DNA from 4 places in the Pantoea ananatis PA13 genome. Region 1 is predicted to be linked to each of the others. Evidence: predicted binding sites of a transcription regulator. Region 1 holds the regulator's gene; each other region holds the start of a gene.

Region 1 (2,205 bases):
AAACCGGTAACATCTGAATATCAAGCTCAGGATTACTGCGGTGCAGATCAAGATATTCGTGGAAGATTTTTACCGACTCGACGCTGGGCACGAAATAGGGGAACACGCGCGGACCGTCGTGAATAAAGACATGGCGCGGCAACAGGGCCCCGTCAATCTCCAGTGGTGAGAGCGGATCGGGCAGATCGTGCCGGATGCACTGCGCACGCAAAGTGAGGAGATCGGCCTTTGAATCATAAGGCAGGACATACATAATAGGCCGGGTAGGATCCAGCCCATGTTCGGATACGGGATCGGCCGGAATGGCCTTACTCTTTACCAGAAACGAAAGGGGTAAATTCAGTAATTTATAAAAAAGTATACGCCAACCTGACATAGACAATATGAAGCCTCTTGTTAGCAAAGCGGCGCAAGCTTATCAGAAAGCGCAGCAAAAATCTGTGACAGCGACAATTGTGCGCTGCCCAATATTGACGTCAATCCTTTGAAAAGAGTTCCTTTATTATGACAAATAATGCCACCGGCCTTAACCGTATTGTGAAAGCGGCCGGCTATTCATGGCAAGGTCTGCGTGCTGCCTGGCAGCACGAAGCCGCTTTTCGTCAGGAAGCGGTTGCCGCAGTGGTGGCGATTATCCTGGCCTGCTGGCTGGATGTCGATACTGTTTCGCGCATCCTGATGATTGGTTCTGTCGTGCTGGTGATTATTGTCGAAGTCCTGAACAGCGCGATAGAAGCCGTGGTAGACCGCACAGGCCAGGAGCGTCATCCGCTTGCCGGGCGGGCAAAAGACATGGGATCCGCTGCCGTTTTTATCGCAATATTACTGGCCCTTTTTGTCTGGGGAACGCTGCTTTGGTCGCATTTGCGATAAGCGTTCCATCTCGGCTCAAATAACTGATTTTGACCTGAGTTTTGGTTTCCATTTCACCAATACCTGTATATACTCACAGCGACTGTATAAACAACCAGGGGGCGGGATGAAAGCATTAACCAGCAGGCAGCAACAGGTCTACGACTTGATTCGCGACCACATTAATCAAACAGGCATGCCGCCAACGCGTGCAGAAATTGCTGCACAACTCGGTTTTCGTTCGCCCAATGCGGCCGAAGAACACCTGAAAGCACTGGCGCGTAAAGGCGTGATTGAAATTGTCTCTGGTGCGTCCCGCGGTATCCGTTTGTTAATGGAAGAAGAGCCATCAGACGGCCTGCCGCTGATCGGTCGTGTTGCCGCCGGTGAGCCATTACTGGCTCAGGAACACATTGAAACACATTACAAAGTGGATCCCGACATGTTCAAGCCTTCAGCCGATTTCCTGCTGCGCGTAAGCGGTATGTCAATGAAAGACATCGGCATCATGGATGGCGATCTGCTGGCCGTACACAAAACGCAGGACGTGCGCAATGGTCAGGTTGTGGTGGCGCGCATCGATGACGAAGTCACGGTAAAACGCTGGAAAAAGCAGGGTTCTGTGGTGCATCTCTTACCTGAAAACAATGATTTCGAGCCTATCGTTGTTGACACCCGTGCCCAGTCACTGACCGTTGAAGGTCTGGCCGTGGGCATTGTGCGTAACGGTGAGTGGCTGTAAAACCGGTTAAGATTGTCGGCTTTCGTCAATCTTACTATTCCCCTGCTTGTCCTTACTTTTCCGCTGTGGGTTGACCTGAAACCCCGGCGGTTCATCGCACGGATTTACGAATGCGCTTTCTGACGGCTACCGATAAAAAACTGTGGCGGTTAGCGCTGCCCATGATCCTGTCAAATATTACGGTTCCTTTGCTCGGCCTGGTCGATACGGCCGTTATTGGTCATCTCGACAGTCCGATCTATCTGGGCGGCGTCGCCGTCGGCACGACCGTCACCAGCTTTGTCTTCATGTTGCTGCTTTTTCTACGCATGAGCACTACGGGCTTAACGGCACAGGCATTCGGTGCGGGCGATAAGACCGCGCTGGCGCGTGCGCTGACACAGCCACTGATCATCGCCCTGGTGGTCGGCATCCTGTTTATCTTCCTCCGCTATCCCGTCACCGCATTGGCGACCCGCTTTGTCGGTGGGGATCCGTCGGTGCTGGAACAGGCTGCCCTGTTTATTCATATTCGCTGGCTCAGCGCGCCCGCAACGCTGGCTAACCTGGTAATCCTGGGCTGGCTGCTGGGCGTTCAGTATGCCCGGGCACCCGTCATCCTGCTGGTGGTG
Region 2 (2,205 bases), 1.3 Mb from region 1:
CGCTGTTGCCGCCTTAGCCAGCAGCGGATCGTGCTCGTCCAGATCGGGCTGCGCCTTACGGGGCGCAGAAAGCAGAACGTCATCGTCGTCATGGGGCTGCGCGTGAAGAACAGGCACATCATCTTCATGATGTTCGCCCTCGTCCTCTTCCTGCCAGGGTTCGTCGTGACGTGAACGGTTGCTGGCAAATGTCAGCACGCCCATGACCACGCCACCGATTCGTTCTGCAATGGTCAACCACGACCAACCGGTATACAGCGTAATGCCCGCTGCCCAGATGCAAAGCAGAGTGAGGGTGCCACCAGCAGGACTAAACCAAGGTGAAATCGCATTGCTGACGAGGCTGCCGATCACGCCGCCTGAAGCAAAGTACCAGATGTCGTCAGCATTCAGTGCAGCCATGCCGCAGGTCGTCACGACCAGGGCCAGTACGCCAATTAAGCGCAAACCTACGGCGAAATAGTCGAAGTAGTCCTGATTATCGCGCTGGCGAAAGGCTATCCAGCACAATCCAAGGATCACCGGTGGAATGGCGTAAGCCATCACGCCAAAGATGAACAACAGCGTGTCAGCCAGCCATGCCCCTACCGTACCGCCGATATTATGGATAGGCTCGTGCCAGGCCGTCTGCGACCAGCTCGGGTCGGAAGGATTAAAACTGACCAGGGAAACCATCAGGTAGACGGCAAACAACGCCACCAGAATGAGCAACGCTTCCAGCAGACGGCGTCCACTGCTCAGCGACTGTAACGAAACGTCTTTATCTTCTGTGTATTCCTGGCTCAAGAGAACTCTCCAGGTGCCTGTAAAGTAAGAAACAACAGCGTCGGGCTCACCCGACGCTGGTCCTGTATGTATTCACAGGAGTGTACCGAAATTTCACAGGCTTTGCACCTGCCACGCATCAGCGCGTTTTGATCACCAGACGGTTACTCTGTTTGACCTCTTCCATCACCACGTAAGTACGCGTGTCGTTTACACCCGGCAGGCGCAGCAGGGTTTCCCCCAGCAGCTTGCGGTAGGCGGACATATCGGGCACGCGTGTTTTCAGCAGGTAGTCGAAATCACCAGAAACCAGGTGACACTCTTGAGTTTCCTCAAGTTTTTGCACAGCGGCGTTAAATTGCTCAAACACATCTGGTGCGCCACGATTCAGAGTAATCTCAACGAATACCAGTAATGAGGCGTCCAGGTAGTGAGGGTTAAGTTGCGCAGTATAACCAAGGATGAATCCCTGGCGTTCAAGACGACGTACACGCTCAAGACAAGGTGTAGGCGATAATCCTACACGTTTGGAAAGTTCCACGTTTGAGATACGACCGTCTTTCTGCAATTCATTCAGAATATTTCTGTCGATCCTGTCGAGGTCTTTACCGGGGCGTTTCTTATTATCTACCATTATTATTGTCTCTCTTAATTCCTTCCCTTTACCTGCCATCCCCTGAAAACGCTCATTGTTCGGGGCATTTTTTGAAGTGAAATAACGGCGTCTCAGTGCTGTCGCACCTATGTGTATGACGCATGTTGTCTGTCCACATCATGCGTCATGACTCATATCAGACGACAAAATTCGTTCGGCACATTGCCCAAAACCCGGCGGCAAAACCCGTTTTGTTCCGAAGATGTCATTCGCTTCTCACACTGTTTTCGCAAATGCGCAGGCGATTGTCAAAGTAAAATGTCTAAATTCAGGACAAGATGCCAGACACATCGCTGGGTCACTGTTTTTAAATGAGTATTTTCGGGCGATAAGGTGCAACAACGTGAATTTTTGCCCCCTTTTGGCGCAAACCGCAGGCAAAAAGTGCAATCATCGTCTACGCCTTTTGCAGTAATCGCTAACAAACGCGCGCAAGTGTTGTCAATGACACGGCTTATTCCCTACAATCGCAGGCTATGTCAGACGAATGAAACTGAGGAACGCATGAGTACGGCTAAACACAGTAAGTTGCTCATTCTGGGCTCTGGTCCAGCAGGTTATACCGCAGCCGTTTATGCTGCACGCGCGAATCTGAATCCGGTGTTGATTACCGGTCTGGAAAAAGGCGGACAGCTGACGACCACGACGGAAGTGGAAAACTGGCCGGGCGACCCGCACGATCTGACAGGTCCATCGTTAATGGAACGCATGCATGAGCATGCCGAGAAATTTAACACTGAGATCATTTTTGACCACATCCATTCCGTGGATCTGCAGAATCGTCC
Region 3 (2,205 bases), 1.2 Mb from region 1:
GCGCAACCAGTTACGGGTAGATGCAAGTATTCGAACATCTTTGCGGTGTAACCCGACTTCTTCGAACAGTTCGCGATACATCGCCTGTTCCGCGGTTTCACCGGGATTGATGCCTCCCTGAGGAAATTGCCAGGAGTGCTGTCCAAAGCGCCTGGCCCATAACACTTGCCCCTGCCTGTTACAAATTACGATACCAACATTCGGGCGGTAGCCATCATCATCGATCACCGGACTACCTCAAAAGCTAAAATTGAATGGTCTGATTGTTTCACACTCCTTACAGGCGGTAAACCACTGGATTTGCGGGCGCTTAGGGGCGTAATGTCGGGATAACTCACAGACTCATGCGAAGTTATAAACAAAAGTCCGTAAAAAGAGAGATCTTATTCACGTTTTCTGTGGATAGCTTTGTGCAGAACACGGGAGTTAACTGAATAACGTACCAGGATGAATCTGAAGGCACCAAAAACCAGACCACGATTTATTCTTGAAATATAAGCCTATTTTTTTACTCTGCTGCCTTTTACCCTGCCGGAAAGGGGGCGGATAATTCCTTCGTGCTGACAATTGGCTAAAGATCCACCACAATGCTTTTTATCCACAGCGATCGGCTCAAGCTTGCATCAAACGGCTTAATTTTTGTTGAAAAACAGCAAAGTCAAGGCTGTAAATGGAACCAGTAGGCAACCTGAGACGGGGTTATCCCATTTTTCTGTGGATAACTGGGCTTGAGATCCTGTTCATTGTTGATAGCAAGTTGGGATAACCTGCGACATGAGTTGGAGCCTGCCAATTTCGCTGTAAAAAAAAGTACTATGTTTCATGTTATTATGTGAGTTATACCGCGTTCTTTCCTGTGGAAAACCTGAGGCTGCTGCAGGCTGCTTAATTATTAATCATTATGAGTTATTCACATGACATTCCTTCCCGGGCCACCTGAAGATGAGTCAACACTGTTATCGCGCGCCCAGTCACTGGCAGGTTTAACGCTGCAAACCCTGGCCGACCAGGCAGGCATTCCGATACCGGCCAACCTGAAACGGGATAAAGGCTGGGTCGGGATGCTGCTGGAATGGCATCTGGGCGCCAGTGCGGGCAGTAAAGCAGAACAGGATTTCGCACACCTGGGAATTGAACTGAAAACGATCCCTGTCGATCGCTATGGCAAGCCGCTGGAAACAACATTTGTTTGCGTTGCGCCCCTCACCGGAAACAGCGGCGTCACCTGGCAAAACAGCCATGTCCGCCATAAGCTGGCGCGCGTCCTGTGGATGCCGGTAGAGGGCGAGCGTGACATCCCATTAGGCGAACGTCGGGTTGGCGCGCCGCTGCTGTGGAGCCCCGACGCGCAGGAAGATGAGATGCTGCGCCAGGACTGGGAGGAGTTGATGGATATGATCGTACTGGGTCAGGTAGAACGCATCACCGCCCGTCACGGTGCCTGGCTGCAGATTCGCCCCAAAGCAGCAAACAGCAAAGCCTTAACGGAAGGGATCGGCGATCGCGGACAGCCCATCATGACGCTGCCACGCGGGTTTTATCTCAAGAAAAGTTTTACAGGCCCGCTTCTGGCACGCCATTTTCTGGTCTGACAGCCTTATTCTCGCGTCCCTGGCGGTATTTAAATGTGAGTTAGACAAATTTGGTGCGTATAATCTTTGTTTAATTTTCGTTTAGGATATGAGTGCAGGTATGTTCGAGTGGATTACCGATCCCAACGCCTGGCTGGCGCTGGGCACCCTGACCATTCTGGAAGTGGTTCTGGGCATTGATAACATTATCTTTCTGTCGTTAGTGGTGGCAAAACTCCCCAAACATCAGCAAGCCCGCGCACGCCGCATCGGTTTGATGGGCGCAATGCTGATGCGTCTGGGGTTACTGGCCTCTATTGCCTGGGTCGCAAGACTGACCAACCCATTGTTTACCCTCATGGATCATGCTTTTTCAGCACGCGATCTCATCCTGTTGTTTGGTGGATTATTCTTGCTGTGGAAGTCCAGCATGGAGATTCATGAAACGATAGAAGGCGAAGAAGCCGAGCACAAAACCAACGTTCACTCTTTCATGGGTGCCATTGTTCAAATCATGTTGCTCGACATCATTTTTAGTCTCGACTCCGTTATTACGGCCGTGGGCCTCTCCGACCATTTGTTTATTATGATGGCGGCAGTGGTGATTGCGGTATTAATGATGATGGTCGCTGCC
Region 4 (2,205 bases), 1.8 Mb from region 1:
CCTTTCCCTTATAAGGCTGTCAGGTCAGGGCGCATCATAGCGCTGGGCGGCGGTGAGAACACTTCACGTATTCTTTACTTATCTTAATAATTATATTAACAGTTAAATCAGATGTTTATATGTCTTCATCAGATCTGATCTACGCAGGCATGATCAGAAGCAGTCAGGAAAAGCGTCTCTTACCGCACCGCGATATCGGGCGCGCCCCGCCGGGGGCCAGCTGAAACGGCTTATCACTGACGGGCCAGGTTTCTGTGATTCCGCTTTATCGAACGGTGTGCTGTGCGTGCGGGGATAAATACCCTGTCCTGGCATCAGGCCGGGAAGAATAATAAAAACGGCCGGAGGTTAACGCAACAGGCGGCGCTTTGTGTCTTTCATGTTGTGTCTTTCATCAAATCGCTATCTGAATAGCGATACGTCGGCATGGATATAAGGCATAACGACAATCATTATTTGCAGTTTATTCTTGGCAGAAAATTAAATCAGTCAGCGCCAGAATACAAATGCTGTCGATGTTGACGCTGCCGTTCATCGGGACCAAACAGAAAAGCGCGTTAATTAACGGCAAACATGCAGGTGAACGGCCCACTGAAATACCGTGCGTGTGACCGTTTCAGGGTCGTGAACATGACGCAGCCACGGCGTCAGACAAAAAGCGCGCCACGAACGAAACAGGTTAAGGCGCAGAGAAAGCCGCAGGTGAAAGAATGACCTGAATGCAGGATTGCTGAACAGTTGCGTAAAACCTGCCCGGCGCGGCTGCAAAAAAATCTGTATCCACATCAACCGCTTCATATAAACCCTTGCCATTTCACTTGATCAAACCCGTTGATCGCGATTACTGTAATTATATACAGTTATTTTGGAAGGGAGGTAAATGTGGAGCTTATCAGGCCAGCAAACGTCAGTGCGTTACTCGCGTTGCCGCTGTTTATGGAGCGGGTGCCATGTGGTTTTCCATCGCCGGCTCAGGACTACGTAGAGCAACGTATTGATTTGAACAAGCTGATCGTTCAGCACCCCAGTTCGACCTACTTTGTACGGGTAAGTGGAGAGTCGATGACCGGCGCAGGCATTAATGACGGCGATATGCTGGTGGTGGACAGCGCGCTAAGAGCCTCGCATGGCGATATCGTGGTCGCCTCTGTCGAGGGGGAATTTACCGTTAAGCGTCTTCAGCTTCAGCCCTGTCTGCAACTGATGCCGATGAACCGGCAGTTTAAACCGATTGCGATTAGCACGGAGGATGCGCTGGAAGTATTTGGTGTGGTGACCTATGTGATCAAGTCGGTTTATTAATCATGTTTGCGCTGGTGGACGTGAACAACTTTTATGCCTCCTGTGAAACGGTGTTTCGGCCCGATCTCAAAGGAAAACCCATTATTGTGTTATCTAACAACGATGGCTGTGTGATTGCACGCAATGCGGAGGCAAAAGCCCTGGGCATTACGATGGCCGTGCCCTTTTTCAAAATGCGGGAGATTATTGCCCGTCACAACGTGCAGGTTTTTAGTTCCAACTACGCCCTTTATGCGGATATGAGTACCAGAGTGATGACGCTGCTGGAGGAAATGGCGCCCTCGGTAGAGATTTATTCCATTGACGAAGCCTTTCTGGATCTGACGGGCGTCAGTCACTGTATGTCGCTCGACACCTTCGGCCGCGAGATCAAAACCCGAATAAAAAAAGAAGTTCATCTCAATGTGTGCGTCGGCATTGCCCCCACCAAGACGCTGGCAAAGCTGGCTAACCATGCCGCAAAAAAGTGGAGTAAGACAGGCGGTGTTCTGGATTTGTCCAACAGAGATCGACAGAAAAAGTTGCTTTCACTTGTGCCAGTCGCCGATATATGGGGCGTTGGCAGACGGCTCAGCCAGCGACTTGAGGAAATGGGGATTAAAACGGCAGATGATTTAGCCTGCCAGAGCACCAGCCTGATTCGTAAAAATTTCAGCGTGGTGCTGGAGCGCACCGTAAGAGAGTTGCGCGGCGAACCCTGTCAGGATCTGGAGGCGCTCGAACCCACCAAACAACAGATTATGTGCTCACGCTCCTTCAGCAGTCGCCTGTCAGACTATGCGCAGGTGCGGCAGGCCGTCTGCACCTACGCCGAACGTGCGGCCGAAAAACTTCGCAAAGAAAAACAGTACTGCAGACAAATCGGTGTGTTTTTGCGCACCAGTCCACACGCGCCCGGCGAAA

What was found. Region 1 encodes LexA, which represses DNA repair genes until DNA is damaged. Its sites were predicted from a motif close to TNCTGTATGTACATACAGNA; they were not measured.
Region 2: a site for LexA is predicted at 847-866, ahead of PAGR_RS14305 (DNA translocase FtsK 4TM domain-containing protein). Genes of this name have one in related genera too.
Region 3: a site for LexA is predicted at 663-682, ahead of mutH (DNA mismatch repair endonuclease MutH). Genes of this name have one in related genera too.
Region 4: a site for LexA is predicted at 843-862, ahead of umuD (translesion error-prone DNA polymerase V autoproteolytic subunit). Genes of this name have one in related genera too.

The regions. Positions count from the first base shown of each region.
Region 1 is NC_017554.1:4,369,198-4,371,402, reverse strand. Features, by position in the region: gene plsB (glycerol-3-phosphate 1-O-acyltransferase PlsB) at 1-376, opposite strand, end outside; gene PAGR_RS20625 (diacylglycerol kinase) at 505-873, shown strand; gene lexA (transcriptional repressor LexA) at 980-1,594, shown strand; gene dinF (MATE family efflux transporter DinF) at 1,705-2,205, shown strand, end outside.
Region 2 is NC_017554.1:3,041,942-3,044,146, forward strand. Features, by position in the region: gene PAGR_RS14305 (DNA translocase FtsK 4TM domain-containing protein) at 1-786, opposite strand, end outside; gene lrp (leucine-responsive transcriptional regulator Lrp) at 905-1,399, opposite strand; gene trxB (thioredoxin-disulfide reductase) at 1,925-2,205, shown strand, end outside.
Region 3 is NC_017554.1:964,650-966,854, reverse strand. Features, by position in the region: gene rppH (RNA pyrophosphohydrolase) at 1-228, opposite strand, end outside; gene mutH (DNA mismatch repair endonuclease MutH) at 915-1,592, shown strand; gene PAGR_RS04690 (TerC family protein) at 1,693-2,205, shown strand, end outside.
Region 4 is NC_017554.1:2,543,589-2,545,793, reverse strand. Features, by position in the region: gene umuD (translesion error-prone DNA polymerase V autoproteolytic subunit) at 883-1,302, shown strand; gene umuC (translesion error-prone DNA polymerase V subunit UmuC) at 1,305-2,205, shown strand, end outside.